Linked DNA regions of Rhizobium sp. N324. Each later gene encodes a partner of the first gene's protein in a complex. Links are inferred from orthologs where the notes say so. Each region holds a gene or a part of one and is shown on either strand. Other genes may lie near its edges. The genes, in order: AMK05_RS07435 and dnaG.

What was found.
Region 2: the proteins of AMK05_RS07435 (region 1) and dnaG are in contact, whole or in part, in a crystal structure (PDB 2R6A), measured with the Geobacillus stearothermophilus proteins. The link is inferred for Rhizobium sp. N324 from one-to-one orthologs. Residues at the interface, in WP_033016901.1 of Geobacillus stearothermophilus: Ser13, Glu15, Ala16, Gln18, Glu91, Leu92, Asp94, Ala95, Val96, Pro97, Thr98, Ala99, Ala100, Asn101, Tyr104, Tyr105, Ile108; in WP_049624496.1 of Geobacillus stearothermophilus: Lys456, Leu457, Leu458, Pro459, Ala460, Asn463, Ala464, Leu467, Leu535, Leu536, Ile537, Ala538, Gln544, Glu545, Asp548, Tyr549, His552.

The regions. Positions count from the first base shown.
Region 1 is NZ_CP013630.1:1,547,069-1,555,477, forward strand. What follows is about bases 2,588-5,450. They hold AMK05_RS07435 (replicative DNA helicase), read right to left. Parts: upstream 4,836-5,450; coding sequence 3,339-4,835; downstream 2,588-3,338. Other genes in these bases: AMK05_RS07425 (AzlC family ABC transporter permease), read left to right, coding at 2,588-3,014; AMK05_RS07430 (AzlD family protein), read left to right, coding at 3,011-3,313; rplI (50S ribosomal protein L9), read right to left, coding at 5,166-5,450. Outside these bases: alr (alanine racemase), read right to left, coding at 1-1,138; more of AMK05_RS07425, read left to right, coding at 2,310-2,587; more of rplI, read right to left, coding at 5,451-5,744; AMK05_RS07445 (DUF2232 domain-containing protein), read right to left, coding at 5,766-6,752; rpsR (30S ribosomal protein S18), read right to left, coding at 6,901-7,149; rpsF (30S ribosomal protein S6), read right to left, coding at 7,164-7,631; AMK05_RS07460 (aldo/keto reductase), read right to left, coding at 7,943-8,409. UniProt on the Escherichia coli protein: The main replicative DNA helicase, it participates in initiation and elongation during chromosome replication. Travels ahead of the DNA replisome, separating dsDNA into templates for DNA synthesis.
Region 2 is NZ_CP013630.1:3,242,286-3,250,744, forward strand. The notes cover bases 1-2,913. They hold dnaG (DNA primase), read right to left. Parts: upstream 2,504-2,913; coding sequence 497-2,503; downstream 1-496. Other genes in these bases: recQ (DNA helicase RecQ), read right to left, coding at 1-497. In the rest of the region: AMK05_RS15620 (hypothetical protein), read left to right, coding at 3,176-4,063; AMK05_RS15625 (GatB/YqeY domain-containing protein), read right to left, coding at 4,174-4,626; carA (glutamine-hydrolyzing carbamoyl-phosphate synthase small subunit), read left to right, coding at 4,897-6,102; AMK05_RS15635 (adenylate/guanylate cyclase domain-containing protein), read right to left, coding at 6,279-7,985; AMK05_RS15640 (antibiotic biosynthesis monooxygenase family protein), read left to right, coding at 8,310-8,459. UniProt on the Escherichia coli protein: RNA polymerase that catalyzes the synthesis of short RNA molecules used as primers for DNA polymerase during DNA replication.

The DNA.
Region 1 (8,409 bases):
CGTGGCGCAGCCCCATGCTGGTCAGCATCTCGTATCCGATCGTGCCTGCCGCGCGTGCCACGTCGTCGAGGGCCATGTTCTTTCCGAACAGCTCGACATAATCCCCGGCGCGCACGGCGTTGTCGGGCAGGTCGGTGATATCGAAGATGGTCAGGTCCATGGTGATCCGGCCGGCGACCGGGACCTTGTGTCCGGCGATGAAGCCTTGCCCGCCCTGCGGCACGGCCTGGCGCAGCGGCACGCCGCCGCTCGACAGGCCGCGCATATAGCCGTCGGCATAACCGGCCGAGGCGATCGCCAGCCGGCTCTTGCGGCCAAGCTGGAGCGCCCGCCCATAGCTGACGGTCTCGCCGGCCTCGACGCTGCGCACCTGGATGATGCGCGCTTCCGCGGTCGCCACCGGCCGCATCGGATTGGCGAGGCCGCAGACCGCTTCGCCGCCATAAAGCGCGATGCCGGGACGGGTCAGGTCGAAGTGATAATCCTCGCCGAGAAAGATGCCGGCCGAGGCGGCAAGGCTTGAATCGATGCCTTCATAAGCAGCGCTAACCCTGCGGAATGATTCGAGCTGCCGCCGGTTCATCGCATGGCTGGGCTCATCGCCGCAGGCGAGATGGCTCATGATCAGCACCGGTGCGAAGCTCGCCGGCCGCGACACGTCGTCGGCGAGTGCGATCGCATCGTCCATGTGCAGTCCGAGCCGGTTGAAGCCGGTGTCGACATACAGCGCGCAGGGATAGTCGCCGTAATCGGCAAGAACCGCCATCCAGAAAGCGAGCTGCTCATCGGAGGAAATTACCGGCACCAGATCGTTTTCGAAAAAGCGCCGCTCGGTGCCCGGCCATATGCCTGAGAGCACGAAGATGCGGGCCTCGGGCGCATAAAGCCGAAGCGTGACACCCTCGTCGACCGTGGCGACGAAGAAATCTCGGGCGCCAGCCATATAGAGCGCTTCACCGGCATCCTCGATGCCCATGCCATAGGCATCCGCCTTGACGACGGCTGCGGCGCGCGCCGCGCCGGAGCGGCGCGCCATGTCGCGCCAGTTCTCCGTCAGCGCCGTCAGATCGACGGTCAGCCGCAGGCCCGCGGAAGCGAAAAGATCGTCGTCTTCGAAGGGGATGGGGAAATCTGTCATGAATCGCCGTGAACCAGTGGAAGGAAATCGCCAGAGCCAGTTTAAAGCATGTCGCGCAAAAGTGTGCAGCGGTTTTGCGATAACGACAGGTGTAAAAACAAAGAGCTAAAGCGCAAGGAGCGAATCTGAAAGATCGCGACGCGCTTTAGAAAGCATTAGGGCCAAGGCAGGTCACATACCACCCTTTGCCTGTCATACGATCACTTTTGTTCAAGACGCGTGCAGGCTTCCGCGATAATCTTGGGGGATGCAGAACGTATCGCAAAAAGAAGCGGCGGAGGCCATGCCGCTTGCGAACGTGGAATCGGCCCGCTTCTGGCGGGATAGCCGCTTCCGCGGCATGGAGTGTTTGAGCGCCACCTTCCTGACGCATGAATATGCGCCGCATGCGCATGACACGTTCAGCATCGGCGCGATAGAAAGCGGCAGCCAAATCGCCACTCTCAGCGGCAGGCGGGAGGAAACCGGCCCGGGCGACCTTTATCTCATCGATCCCGGTGTCATCCATGACGGTGCTCCGGGCGGCGAGGGCTACCGCTACCGGATGATCTATCCCGACATGAAGCTGTTCGTCGATATTCTCGAGGATGTTACCGGCAAGGCCTTCCATGCGACGCCCTCTTTCTCCGGCGGGCTTCCACGCGATCCACAGCTCGCCAATGCCTTTCACGCCGCCCATCGAACGCTTGAGAGCGGGGCCGGCGCGCTGGAATCCGATGAGGGAATGTTTTCGGTGCTGGCAGCGATCTTTGCGCGTCATGGCAGCGCAGTCATCGTTCCTGTCGATACGCAGGAACGAAGCGCGGTGGCCCGCGCCCGCGAATACCTCATCGAGAACTTCGACAGCGATGTCGGCCTCGAGGAACTGGCCGGAGTGGCAGGTTTGAGCCGCGCCCACCTCATCCGTGCCTCCGCAAGGAATATCACATTACCCCGCACGCTTTTCTGACGGATCGGCGCGTGCAGGTGGCCCGTCGGCTGCTGCGGCAGGGGCGCATGCCTGCCGATATTGCGCTCGAATGCGGTTTTGCCGATCAGGCGCATTTCAGCCGACACTTCAAGGCACGGACAGGCGTAACACCCGGCCAATTCCGCACGGGCTGATCACTTTCGTTCAATACGGCCCTGGCTGGCCGGGCTAATCCTCCGCGATCTTGATCAGGAGGTTGCCATGTTGCAGCACAGCCGGCCATCCGGCGAATTTCTTGCCGGAATGCGCGCCATTTTTCCGCTTGTTGTCGCCGTGTTGCCGATCGGCCTGGTGTTCGGCGCGGTCGCGGCCACCAAGGGGCTTTCCCCGCTGGAAACGACGCTGATGAGCGCGCTTGTCTTTGCGGGCGGTTCGCAATTCGTGGCCATGGACATCTGGACCCATCCGGCAAGCTGGATCGGCGTCGGCTTTGCAGCCCTGCTGGTCAATATCCGCCATGTGCTGATGAGCGCGTCGATCGGCACGAAGATGCAGTCCTTCTCCAGCGTCAAACGATATATCGCCATGCTGTTCCTCGCAGATGAGCTGTGGGCCATGGCGGAATTCCGCGCCGGCGCCACGCGGCTGACGCCGGCCTGGTATGCCGGGATCGTCACGCCCTTCTACCTCACCTGGGTCGGCTCTTCGCTAACAGGCGCACTGCTCGGCGCCTTTCTCGGCAATCCTGCGGCCATCGGCCTCGACTTCGCTTTTCCGGCCGTCTTCATCGTGCTCGTCATGGGGTTCTGGAAGGGGCCGGAAACCGGCGCCGTCCTTGCGGCAAGTGGTGCGGCATCCGTTGTGGTCCACCATTTCGTGCCGGGGGTCTGGTATATCGCCGCCGGCGCTCTGGCCGGGCTGGCAACGGCCCTATGGCAGGGCAGGGCGCGGGAGCAGGCGGCATGACACTCGATCTCAACATCATGATCGCCATCCTCGCGATTGCCGCCGCAACGGTGTTCACCCGCGTCGCCGGCCTCCTATTGGTCCGTCATGTCGAGATGGATGAGCGGCGGAGAACGGCGATCGAGTCCATTCCGCCGGCGGTGCTGATGGCGGTCATTGCCCCGACCGCCTTTGCGGCGGGCTGGGCGGAGACCTTGGCCTGCGCGGTAACGGCAATCGCCGCGCGCCGTCTGCCGATGCTTGCGAGCATCGTGATCGGCGTCGCAACGGTCGCCCTGTTGCGGACCGCCGGGCTTTAGCTAAGGTAATCGACGCGGGACCGCGTCAATGTTCCTCGTAATGTGTGAAGGAGGGATCGGCGAGATCGGCGAAGCGGGTGAATTCCGACTGGAAGGCGAGCTTCACCGTTCCCGTCGGCCCGTGACGCTGCTTGGCGATGATGACATCGGCTGTGCCCTTCACCTTGTCGAACAGCGCTTCCCATTCCGGATATTTCGGATCGTGGGGATCGCGCGGCTCCTGGTTCTTGACGTAATATTCCTCGCGGAACACGAAGAGCACGACGTCGGCGTCCTGCTCGATCGAACCGGATTCGCGAAGGTCGGAAAGCTGCGGCCGCTTGTCGTCACGGCTTTCGACCTGACGCGAGAGCTGCGACAGGGCGATGATCGGAACGTTGAGTTCCTTGCCCAGCGCCTTCAGGCCGGTGGTGATCTGGGTGATTTCCTGCACGCGGTTGTCGCTGGATTTACCCGAGCCGGTCATCAGCTGAATGTAGTCGACCACCAGCACGTCGAGGCCGCGCTGACGCTTGAGACGGCGCGCGCGCGCCGAAAGCTGGGCGATCGAAATGCCGCCGGTCTGGTCGATATAGAGCGGCACCTTCTGCATCATCATCGAGCAGGCGACAAGCTTTTCGAAATCGGCATCGTTGATGTCGCCGCGGCGGATCTTCGAGGAGGAGACTTCCGTCTGCTCGGAGATGATACGGGTGGCAAGCTGTTCCGACGACATTTCGAGCGAATAGAAGCCGACGACGCCGCCATTCCTAGCCTTCATGCTGCCGTCCGGCTGGACTTCCCCTTCATAGGCGGCGGCGATATTGTAGGCGATATTGGTCGCAAGCGAGGTCTTGCCCATGCCGGGGCGTCCGGCAAGGACGATCAAGTCCGAACGCTGCAGGCCGCCCATCTTGGAATCCAGCGAATGGATGCCGGTGGAAATGCCGGAAAGCCCGCCGTCGCGTTCCTTGGCGACGGCCGCCATGTCGATCGCCAGCGCAACCGCATCGTTGAAGGCCTGGAAGCCGCCGTCGTAGCGGCCGTTTTCCGCCAATTCGAAGAGGCGGCGTTCGGTATCCTCGATCTGAGACTGCGGCGGCATGTCGAGCGGCGCGTCATAGGCGATGTTGACGACGTCCTCACCGATGGTGATCAGCGCCCGGCGCAGCGCGAGATCATAGATCGCCCGGCCATAATCCTCGGCATTGATGACGGTGACGGCATTGCTGACGAGACTTGCCAGATATTGCGAAACCGTCATGTCGCCGACCTTCTCGTCGGCCTTCAGGAAGGTCTTGATCGTCACCGGGTTGGCGATCTTGCCCATGCGGATGATATCGCCGGCAACCTCGAAGATCTTCCGGTGCAACGGTTCGTAGAGATGGATCGGCTTCAGGAAGTCGGACACCCGGTAGTAGGCGTCGTTGTTCATCAGGATGGCACCCAGAAGCGCCTGCTCGGCTTCGATATTGTTGGGTGCTTCGCGATAATGCTGCTCCGAGGGAGCAACAGCTGCAATCTTTCGAGCGGCGTCGTTCATCATCATCCGTTCTGTCTTTTTCCAGCTCCCGGATTTGCAATTCCGGACGCGAAAATCAAGAGGTTGCGAAAGGAGCAGGCGCCCGCTTCGCTGAAATCCTGAACGCTGTGCACGTTGTTCGACTTCTCCACAGTCCGGGGCGACACAAAGGAGAAATACCGTCAGTGTCACCCGCACGACACGGCATGGTGCCGACTCAGCCCATCCGTTTCGGAGAAGGTTATTTTAGCGCGATGCCATAAGGCACGCAGCAAAAACATCCGGATCATCCCCAACGAAAAAGCCCGGCGCTAAGGCCGGGCTTCCCTCACGCGGATCGCTCCGACGATATTATGCTTCGTCTTCGTCGACGCCGTCGGCTTCCGGATCGAAGAAATCTTCCGGACGCAGAGCGTCTTCGTCGACACCGTAGATGGCGTCGACCGAGGTGAGTTCTTCACCCTTGGCCTGGCGCTCTGCCTCTTCGGCGGAACGGGCAACGTTCAGCTCGACGTGGATTTCGACTTCGGCATGCAGCTGCAGCTCGACCTTGTGCAAGCCGATCGCCTTGATCGGCGTGTTCAGGTGAACCTGGTTGCGGCCAATGTTGAAGCCTTCGGCGGCGAGAATCTCGACGACGTCACGGGCAGCGACCGAGCCGTAGAGCTGGCCGGTTTCGCCGGCGGAGCGCACGACGATGAAGGACTTGCCGTCGAGAACGTCGGCGACCTTCTGGGCTTCCGACTTGCGTTCGAGGTTGCGGGCTTCGAGCGTCGCACGCTCGGCTTCGAAGCGGGTCTTGTTGGCGGCGTTGGCGCGCAGCGCCTTGCCGAGCGGCAGCAGGTAGTTACGGGCAAAGCCGTCGCGAACCTTTACGGTTTCGCCCATCTGGCCGAGCTTGGAGATGCGTTCGAGAAGGATGACTTCCATTTTCTTTTACCTTTCTGTGTCTCAGATTTTCGTGTCGGATTGTTTGGGGGCATCAGCATCTTTCGTCGGGGTCAGCGCGATCGCCTTGCGCGTATCGCTGAGACCGAGGACGAGGATGAGGAAAGCTGGCAGCAGAATGAGCATCGAGGCCAGGTAGCTGAGGATGAGGGCCGGCAGCCGCCAGTCCTTGCCGCGCGTGCGGAAATGCAGCGAGGCGAAACCGGAAAGCATGAAGCCGGCGCCGAAAGTGCCGATTACCGTCGCGCCGACCAGTGCCGGCACGCCGCCGAAGAAGCAGGCGGCAAGCCCGGCGAGGAAGATGAAGATCGAGTTGCGGTTCATGCGCAGCGACGAGGGGATGTCCTCGCGCGGGCGAAGACCGCGGCCGGAGGCTGCGACGATACGCACGGCAAAATAATAGGCGGCAAACAGCATGGAGACCCACATGCCGCCCTGCACCGCCGGCAGCATCAGCACGATCAGCGATTTGGTCTGCGCGGTCGCCGCCGGATCGGGCATGAATTCCGGTTGCTGGTCCTTGACCGAGGCGATCAGCAGGTCGACGATCTGATCGGTGATGGCAGGCCCATAGCCGATCATCACGCCGATGACGATGACAGCGAGCGTCACCAAGCCGCAGAGATGCAGCAGGATATCGGAGAGTGGGTACCAGGCCAGCAGATGGTCCGGGCCGCCGAGTTCGGAGGCGGGACGGGCGAGATTGGCGAGGTGGCTGAGCCAGCCGGCTGGCAACAGCGTCACCAGCGTCATGATTAGCGCGAAAGAGGGGGAGATGAGGGCCGCGCCGAGTGCGGCTGCCGTGACGACGGCCGCGATTGCCGCGGCATTGCCCCAGCCGAGCCCGACGATCAGAATCGGAAGCGCCGAGGCCGTGTAGAGCAGCGCGCTGAAAAACGACGGCTGCATGCTCGCGCCCAGCATCAGCAGGAAGGCGGTCAATCCGGCGAGTGCGCCGATCAGCAGCGTTTTAAGGTCAGGTCGGTTCAAGGTCGCTGTCCTGCTTCATCAAGCAGTTAGAGGATGTTGCTGAATCGAATTCAGAAACGTCTCAACATGGGTTTTTAGAGTTCCGATCCGCGCCCATCGCGGAAGGGAGGCAACCCCCGGATCTGCGATCCGGGGGTCACATATTGTATCAGGCTACGACGTAGGGCAGCAGGCCGAGGAAACGGGCGCGCTTGATCGCCTGGGCGAGTTCGCGCTGCTTCTTCTGGGAAACGGCCGTGATGCGGGAAGGAACGATCTTGCCGCGCTCGGAAATGTAGCGCTGCAGCAGGCGAACGTCCTTGTAGTCGATCCGCGGCGCGTTGGCGCCGGAGAACGGGCAGGTCTTGCGGCGGCGATGGAACGGGCGGCGGACCGGAGCGGAGGAAGTTTCAGACATATCTTGGATCTCCCTTATACGCGGTCTTCGCGCGGACGGCGCGGACGGTCTTCACGGTCGCCGAAGCCACCTTCACGCGGAGGACGCGGGCCGCGGTCACGATCGCCGAAGCCGCCTTCACGCGGGCCACGGCCGCCTTCACGCGGACGGTCGTCGCGGTCGCGCTTCTGCATCATGGCAGACGGACCTTCTTCATGCTTCTCGACGGCGATCGTCATGTAGCGAAGAACGTCTTCGCTGATGCGCATCTGACGTTCCATTTCCTGGACGGCAGCAGCCGGTGCATCGATGTCCATCAGGGCGTAGTGCGCCTTGCGGTTCTTCTTGATGCGGTAGGTGAGGGACTTGAGGCCCCAGTTCTCGATACGCCCGACTTTACCGCCGTTAGCTTCGATCACACCCTTGTACTGTTCTACGAGGGCATCGACCTGCTGGGCGGAAATATCCTGCCGGGCAAGGAATACATGTTCATAAAGAGCCATGACAGCTTTGCCTTTCTTGCGTTTGGTTCAACCCGATATTCGGCGGCTAAGCCTCAACGACTGCTCCTGATTGGGCGAACCCAGGCAAGAAAGCGTTTCCGAGACGGTCGAGAGCGGAGACACGGGAGGCTGGAACGCTTGCGTTCCGAACGATTTCCGAGGAAACCGGCCCTCCGTTCAGCCACCAGCCAGAAGACCGGGTTAACGAACAGCGCGGCTTATACGGATTTTTCGGGGAAAGGCAACCCCAATCAATATTCAAGCCCGACGCAGACCGTTCGCCAGCGTCGGGCCGGATCAGAGGATCAGGTTCAGAGCGTCAGCGGATACTGCCGGTGCACCTTGGCGATCTCAGTCAACACTTCGTTCGACAGCGTCAAGTCGGCCGCGCCGATATCGACTTTCAGTTGCTCCATCGAGGTGGCGCCGATGATGGCGGAGGCCATGAAGGGTCTCGACAGGCAGAAGGCGAGCGCCATGGCCGCCGGGTCGAGACCGTATCTGGCCGCGATCTCCAGATAGGCCTTGGTTGCCGGCTCCTGCAGCGGCTGCAGGCGGCCGCCGATATCATGGTTGATCGAGCCGCGCGAACCCTTCGGCCTGGCGCCACCGACATATTTGCCGGACAGGATGCCGCCGGCGAGCGGCGAATAGGCGAGCAGCCCGACATCCTCGTGATGGGAAAGCTCGGCGAGATCCAGGTCGAAATGGCGGTAGAGCAGATTGTATTCGTTCTGGACGCTGGCAACGCGCGGCAGGCTCTTCTGCTCTGACAGCG
Region 2 (8,459 bases), 1.7 Mb from region 1 along the record:
CCCCATTGTGAGACGCAATGAGCCTCGTCGATGGCAAACAGCGCGATCTTCTCGTTGGCGATCAGCTCGCGAAAACCATCAGTGAGGATGCGCTCGGGCGTCACGTAGAGAAGGTCGAGCCGGCCCGCCGAAAGCGCGCGGCGGACCTCGACGAACTCCTCGCGCGACAGCGACGAATTGAGCGCGGCCGCCCGGATGCCGAGCTGCTTCATCGCCTCCACCTGATCGCGCATCAGCGCAATCAGCGGCGAAACGACAATGCCGACGCCGTCACGGCAGAGTGCCGGGATCTGGAAGCACAGCGATTTGCCCGCGCCTGTCGGAAAGAGCACCACGGCATCGCCGCCTGACACCACATGCTCGACCACCTGCTGCTGCTTGCCGCGGAAAGAGGAATAGCCGTAGACCTGCTTGAGAATATCGAGCGGCGCTCGGCCGGCGGAAAACAACGCATCGGAGGCGGAAAAGCCCGGTTCGTTCCGTTCGGTCTGCGGCATCAGTGGTTCGCCGCCCCTTTGACGCGGCCGGAGAGCACGCCGAAGCCGTCGATGATTGCCTCCTGGTTCTCAAGCCGCACACCTTCGAAATGCACTTCCTGTTGCGCCCGCATCAGCTGAACGATCGCCTCGCCGTCGCCGGCTTCGGTCGCCAGCGCAATCTCGCGTTCGAGTTCCATTTTCTGCCGGCGCAGTGCCTTTGCCCGTTTGTGGAAGGCGAGCGCCTGGCGATACCCCTCACGCGCATCCTCCATCGCCGCCTCCTCGGTCGCCGTCCAGAGTCTGGCATTGCGCACCTGCTGGTCGAGGCTCTTGATCAGCGGACCGAAGCCCTCGAATTCCAACCTTTCGGTCAGATATTCGCGCGTCAGATGCGGGCCGGCGACGGCAGCCGCTGCCCCAAGCACAGCCGACCAGAGCTGCTTCAACTCTCGGCTGTCATAATCGATCGCGGCGATCTCGTCATAATCGTCGATCATCAGCGACGGATGATTGACGATGGTGAGCGCCAGCACGCTTTCGCGCAGCGCCGTATTGTCCCGGTGGCCGCGCACCGGGCCTGAGCGGGCGAGCCGGTCGGAAATAAGGCTGGGGCTTTTCGGCCCTGCCTTACCCGCATTGTCGCGGCCCGCCCGGTAATTGCCATTGCCATTGAAGCCGCGGCGCTCGCCATTGTTGCGGTTCTGGAACTGAGGCTGGAAGAAGGCGTTCAGCCGGTCGCGAATATCCTGCTGGTAGTGACGGCGCACATTCTCGTCGGCGATGACGGCGACCAGCTGCTTCAGCCGCGCCTCGAGTTCGGCGCGTGCCTCGGGCGTGTCGAACTTGCCGGTATTGATCTCACGGCTCCACAGCATCTCCGACAGCGGCTTTGCCTGGCTCATCACCTTGTCGAAGGGCGCGCGGCCGTCATCGCGCACCAGATCATCCGGGTCCTTGCCATCCGGCAGAAGCGCAAAGCGGACGGAACGGCCGGGCTTCAGATGCGGCAGCGCCAGTTCGGCGGCGCGATTGGCGGCGCGGATGCCGGCGCCGTCACCGTCGAAGCAGAGCACCGGCTGCGGCACCATCTTCCAAAGCAGCTCGAGCTGGTTTTCGGTGAGCGCCGTGCCGAGCGGCGCGACGGCATTCTCGATGCCCGCCTGATAGAGCGCGATCACATCCATATAGCCTTCGACGGCGATGATGGTGCCGCTGGCATTGTCGTCCTGCTGATCGCTACGGCCCGGCCCCTGGATGGCGCGGCGGGCGCGGGCGAAATTATAAAGGACGTTGCCCTTGTGAAAGAGTTCCGTCTCGTTGGAGTTCAGATATTTCGCCGGCGCATCCGATGACATGGCGCGGCCGCCGAAGGCGATCACCTTCTCCCGCGACGAGAGGATCGGGAACATGATGCGGTCGCGGAAACGATCATAGGAAACCGGCACGTTTTCATGAACGACCAGGCCGCAGGCCTCGATCTGTTCTTTCAGCACGCCCTTGCCGGCCAGAAATTCCTTCAGCGCATTGCGGCTGTCAGGGGCATAGCCGAGACGGAAGGTTTCGATGGTGCGCCCGGTCAGCCCGCGGTCGCGCAGATAGGCGCGCGCCCTCGCCCCATTCGCCGTCTGCAATTGATCCTGGAAAAATTGTGTCGCCATCTCCATGACGTCGATCAGCGAGCCGCGTTCCTTCTCGCGCTTCTCCATCACAGGATCGGCAAGCGGCATCGGAACGCCGGCCATATCGGCGATCTGCTGCACCGCCTCGGGAAAGCTCAAGCCCTCCAGCTCGGTAAGGAAGCGGAAATGGTCGCCCGTGACGCCGCAGCCGAAGCAGTGATAGCGGCCCTTCCGGTCCTCGCAGTGGAAGCTCGGCGATTTCTCGCCGTGGAACGGGCAGCAGGCCCAGTAATCGCCACGTGACACGTTGGTCTTGCGCTTATCCCAACTGACACGGCGCGCAATCACGTTCGAAATCGGAACGCGGTCGCGAATATCATCGAGAAAGGTGTTGGAAAAACGCATTTATACCTCTTGGCCAGCCTCCATATAAGCTGCTTTGCCGCTCCACGCCACGAAACTTGTCATGAAAACCCGCTATTCACAGGCAAGTGCACCCGTCCCCGGTCGCGTCGGTTATCCAATCAAAAACGCGTTATCGCCCCCTGCGACAGGGTGCGACATTATTGCCGTTCAAGCGCTGAAATTCAACCGCGGCAATTGTCTCGGCAAGAGTGGCGATCTCTAATTTCGCCAGATTTAATCATTTTAAAACAGGCGCTTATCTGACGCATCGATGGCGCAGCTTTATCCCGGCGCTGCCATCCTAGCCTTCGCTTCGAAGCCTCCAAAAACGACGTTTTCGGCAATCATTATTTTTTTGTAATTTGAATAAGCCGCCGCCCCGCAATAGGTTCGATCTCAACAAAGCGATCCCCGAGCGAAGCACCATCCCTACCCCCGGCGCCGCTTCGCAAGGGTGCCTTTGCAAATACCCTCCGGCTTGGGCCTCGGCCCTGCGTTTGCCGGCGGAAGCAAAGAGCAAGAAGGCAGGAGCGCCCCCAGCTCCTGCCTTCTTAAATTTTAGCTTCCCCTGATACAAATTCCCTTTTGAAATTAACTGATTATTGACAAAACCGTTGACAGGCGACGCTTGCGTGAAAGAAGTATGCGCCGAACTCCCTGGACGCCCTCCACATGGCCTTTACCGCTGAAACTCTTGCAGCAGACGATCGATTTCTCGCTGCGATCCTGCATTGCGCCGATCAGATGCTTTCGATCTATCGTGAGAGCCCGCGCATCGCCTCGATTTTCGCCGCGCAGCAGCGCTGGCTGATGGCCCATGCCGGCTTTGCGCTTCATTACGGCGATCCCGACGACGGCAGGAGCGGCCTTTATTCCGGCCGCTTCATCGATTTCGCGGTCAGGAACGACATCGCCAGCCGCAATACGGCGGCGGCCTTCATGCAGGAAATGCTGGCCTATCGTTTCCTGCGGCCGGTTCCCGGGCCTGACAAGCGCACGCGCTATCTGGAGCCCACGGAAACCGCCGAGCAGCATTTCACCCGATGGCTCCTCGCCCATCTGATGATCCTCGACAGCCTCGACGGCGGTCAACGCGCCGGCAAGGTCACCGCCGATGCCTCGGCGATGATGGCCGCGATCCAGCCGCGGATCGCCAAGGCGATCATCGGCAGCGAACGGGTGCGCAACCCTGGCCCCACCTTCAATCTCTTCAACTGGGCAAATACCGGCGGTCTGGTAATGGACTACCTGATCTCGCGCCTGCCGGAATTTCCCCGGGGGGCCGAACGCGTCGCGGTCGGCCCCCTGTCGCTCAGGGAAATCCGCGAACAGTTCATGATCTCCAACACGCACCTGAAGCGGCTGCTGACGCAGGCAGCGGCCATGGAGAGCGTCGGCTGGACAGGCCCCTCCCGCAAGGGCGATTTCTGGCTGTCGCGCCGTTTCATTCTCGAATACTGGAATTATCAGGCGGCGAAATTCGCCATCATCGATGCCGCGGCCGAAGCGGTGCTCGGGCCTGCGGTCCTGGACGAACCGCAGGCAAGACGCGTCGTCTGAGCCGGCTTAAAGCGCGTCGCGATTTTCCAGATTCGCTCCTTGCGCTTTAACCCTTTATTTTGATGCATGTCGTTGTCCCGGAACCGCTGCACACTTCCGGGCGACATGCATTAGCTCAGCAGTTCCTTGACGGTCGCCGACGCCTTGGCGAAATCCATCTGGCCGGCATAACGCTCCTTGAGCGCGGCCATCACCTTGCCCATGTCCTTGGCGCCGGCAGCACCGGTCTCGGCGATGATCGCCGACACATTGGCGCGCACTTCGCTGTCCGAAAGCTGCTTCGGCATGAAATCTTGAATGACGGTGATTTCGGCACGCTCCTTGGCGGCGAGCTCCGGCCGCGAGTTCTCCTCGTAGATCTTTGCCGATTCGTCGCGCTGCTTCACCATCTTGGCGAGGATCTGCAGGATCTCGTCGTCGCTCGCCTGCTCCTTGCCGGTGCCGCGATTGGCGATATCGCGATCTTTGACCGCGGCCTGAATCAGCCGGACGGTGGAAAGCCGCTCCGCATTCTTGGCCTTCATCGCCTCTTTCAGCTGGGTGGCGAGTTGATCGCGCAGCATGGTCTTCACTCCTGTTTTGATGCCGCTTCATAAACCACGCTGATGCGGCGGATCAAATAAATTGCGCGGTCGCCGCGATAAAGCGCAGGAAAACGGCGGCAATCCCGGTTACAAAGATTGACGCTCAGCGATTGCGTGGCTATTTACCGCCACCTGCACCAAAATTCGTGATCAGGCCTGAAGCGCGCGGCATAGCCGTGCCCACACGCCTGCGAGATCAAATGGCGACGAGCGCGGCAACGCGCACCGACCGCCGGAAACGGGATGAAGATGACCGCGACAGCACCCTGGACAATCGAAAAGCCGACCGCCCTGCTCGTTCTTGCCGACGGCACGGTCATCGAAGGCAGGGGCATCGGCGCCACCGGCAAGGTCCAGGCCGAAGTGGTCTTCAACACGGCGCTAACCGGCTACGAGGAAATCCTGACCGACCCCTCCTATCTCGGCCAGATCGTCACCTTCACTTTTCCCCATATCGGCAATATCGGCACCAACGATGAAGACATCGAGGATCTGACGCCTGCCGCCCGCCACGGCGCCGTCGGCGTCATCTTCAAGGCCGACATCACCGAGCCTTCGAACTACCGCGCCGCCAAGCATCTCGACCAATGGCTGAAGGCGCGCGGCGTCATCGGTCTCTGCGGTATCGACACGCGAGCCCTGACCGCCTGGATCCGTGAGAACGGCGCCCCGAACGCGGTGATCGCCCACGATCCGAACGGCGTCTTCGACATCGAAGCGCTGAAGGCCGAAGCCAAGGCCTGGAGCGGCCTCGAAGGCCTCGACCTTGCCAAGATCGCCTCCTCCGGCCAGTCCTCGCAATGGACCGAGACGCCGTGGGTCTGGAACGAAGGGTACGGCGAACTCGCCGCGGCGGACGCCAAATACCACGTCGTCTGCCTCGACTACGGCGTCAAGCGCAACATTCTGCGGCTGTTTGCCGGTCTCGACTGCAAGGTCACCGTCGTGCCGGCCGCAACGAGCGCCGAAGACGTGCTCGCCATGCAGCCGGACGGCATCTTCCTGTCGAACGGCCCCGGCGATCCGGCCGCAACCGGCGAATATGCGGTGCCTGTGATCAAGACGCTCGTTAAGACCGATATCCCGGTCTTCGGCATCTGCCTCGGCCATCAGATGCTGGGTCTCGCCCTCGGCGCCAAGACCGAGAAGATGCATCAGGGCCATCACGGCGCCAACCACCCGGTCAAGGATCATACGACCGGCAAGGTCGAGATCGTCTCGATGAACCACGGCTTCGCGGTCGACTCGAAGTCGCTGCCCGACGGCGTTGAAGAGACTCATATTTCGCTTTTCGACGGTACCAATTGCGGCCTGCGCGTGCTCGGCAAGCAGATCTTCTCCGTTCAGCACCATCCGGAAGCCTCGCCCGGCCCGCAAGACAGCCACTATCTCTTCCGCCGCTTCATCAACATGGTGCGCGAAAAGAAGGGCGAACCGGCGCTCGCCGAACGCTGATTTCAAGAACTGCCGATTTCGCAAAGGCCCGCCAAACCGGCAGCCGAGACTCGGGCGGGTTGACGCGTTTTGTCGAGCGTCTGAAGAAGCTTGGCACTGCGATCCAGACCGTCGTTTCGCGCAGCGCATTCCGTTGATCAAGTCCTCGAACGCGCCGGGATTGTTCCCACCCGCTGTCACATCTCCGGCAGGCCGGCCTTTCGAAAGCCGTCGACAAAGTGGTCTCGTACGGAGCCATCGCGCAGCGGCTGGGAGCTCAGCCAATGGCCGATCGTGAAATGGGGGTGGGCGATCAGGAACAATTCTGCTTCTCGCCGTGCCTCCTCACTGTGGCCCAACTGCGCAAGCGTAGCAGCCAGGAATTTGCGTGAGTTGGTACGATAGGTGTCTTCCCTGCGGAGCGTAGCGCTTGCCGCCTCATAGTCACGCGCGGCGTATTGCGCCTGTCCAAGATGACAAAGATACCAGCAGGCTGGACGGGGATTGAGCCGCAGAGCTTTTTCGATCTGCGCCAGTCCGTCGGCAACCCTGCCGTCCAGCACTGAGATGTCCGACATGGCGGCCCAGGTGTCGGCGTGGTTGGGGTCCAGCTCCAGGGCCTTGGCGAAGGCGGCCTCCGATTCCTCCCATCGCCGCTCATAGGCCAAAATGGTCCCCAGGACGTAACGGCAGCCGGCATCGTTGGGATCGAGCTCGACCGCCTTCTGCGCTGATGTCGTCGCCATCTCCCGGTTGGGATCTTCGGGCTCGCCGAAATGAGTCCAGGCCAGCCACCGGTTATAGGCGAGCAGCCCGAGCGCCTCGGCATATGATGGCTCGAGCTTGAGCGCGCGCTGGAGCAGCATATAGGCCTCACGCTCGGTTTGCGGCGACTCTTCCGTCAGGAGGCGGGCGCGCACACACAGATCGTACGCCTCAAAGTTCTTCGGCCGATTGCGCGGCGTCGGGATGGTCAGCCGGCCGACGAGGGCTTCAACAATCTTGGCGTTGACTTCATCCTGTAATTCGAAAACATCTTCCAGCGTCCTGTCGAACCTCTCTGCCCACAAGTGCTGGCCGCCAAGCGCGTCGACCAATTGAGCATTGATGCGGACACGGCCCATTGCGCGTCTGGCGCTCCCCTCCAGGACGTAGCGGACGCCGAGTTCCTGGGCGACCCGCCGTACGTCGACCGGCTTGCCCTTGTAGCCGTAGACGGAATTGCGCGCGATGACGAACAGGCCAACCGTACGGGAAAGGTCGGTGATCAGGTCTTCGGTCAAGCCGTCGACGAAAGGCGCGTCCGCTTCATTCCCACTCATATTCGTGAACGGCAATACGGCGATCGAGGGACGGTCGGGCAGCGGCAATATGCTCCGCAGCGCATCCGGCCAATGCCACACGTGGACTGGGCGAGTGAGGTTCTTCAGGTAGCGTTCGCCTGCGTCGAAGAACCGGTCGCCGATCTTGCCGATGATCTCGCCGTGAACGCCGGCTGAAATGCAGATACCTCCCGGCGCGGCCTGCGTCTCGAGGCGCGCCGCGACATTGACGCCGTCGCCGAGGACGTCTGAACCGTCGTCAATGACATCTCCCAGATTGACGCCTATACGCAAAAGCAGGCGTTGATCTCCGGAAGCGTCGACAGCAGTGGTGGGCCGTTGCATTTCCAACGCTGCTTCGACCGCGTCCACCGCGCTAGCGAATTCGATCAGGAAGCCGTCGCCCACGACCTTGAAGATGCGACCGTTGTGGCGCATCACGGCCGGCTCGATAACGCCAGAACGGAGTTCCCTGAGGTTATCAAGCGTCGCGACTTCATCAGCCTCCATCAGGCGTGAATATCCCACCACATCGGCAACGACGATGGCGGCAAGGCGACGCTGAAGAGATTGATCCGTCATGTGAGGACAAGCCCAACGACCGACTTCATAAGTTATTGCTCAACCGCGGGTGAGTCAACAAATGGTTAAGAGGTGATGTCCAGGCGATCTCCACCTCCCTTGAGCCGTCATCCTTCTTTGTGACCGACTGCGTCGAGGTTGACGATCCAGTTGTCGAAAACCACGACATAGGAAGCAATGCCGTCACTCTGGAACACGACGGCTTCAGGAAGCGGTCGCCCGGCAATTCCAAGTTAGTGACCGGACGTCTTCGCTACCATATTGACCTCAACCATAGTTGAGGAATTACAAACGCCCGAAGACATCTGATGCAGGGGAAAATGGATGAGCGGAGCTTTCTTTCGTGTCGACAAATTCGTCGTGCCGGCTGCGGCACGCGAGGAATTTCTCGTCAAGGTGATGATGACCCACAAGCTGCTGGAAGCGCAGGAAGGTTTCATCGATCACAGGGTATTGGAGCAGGTCGCCGGTCCC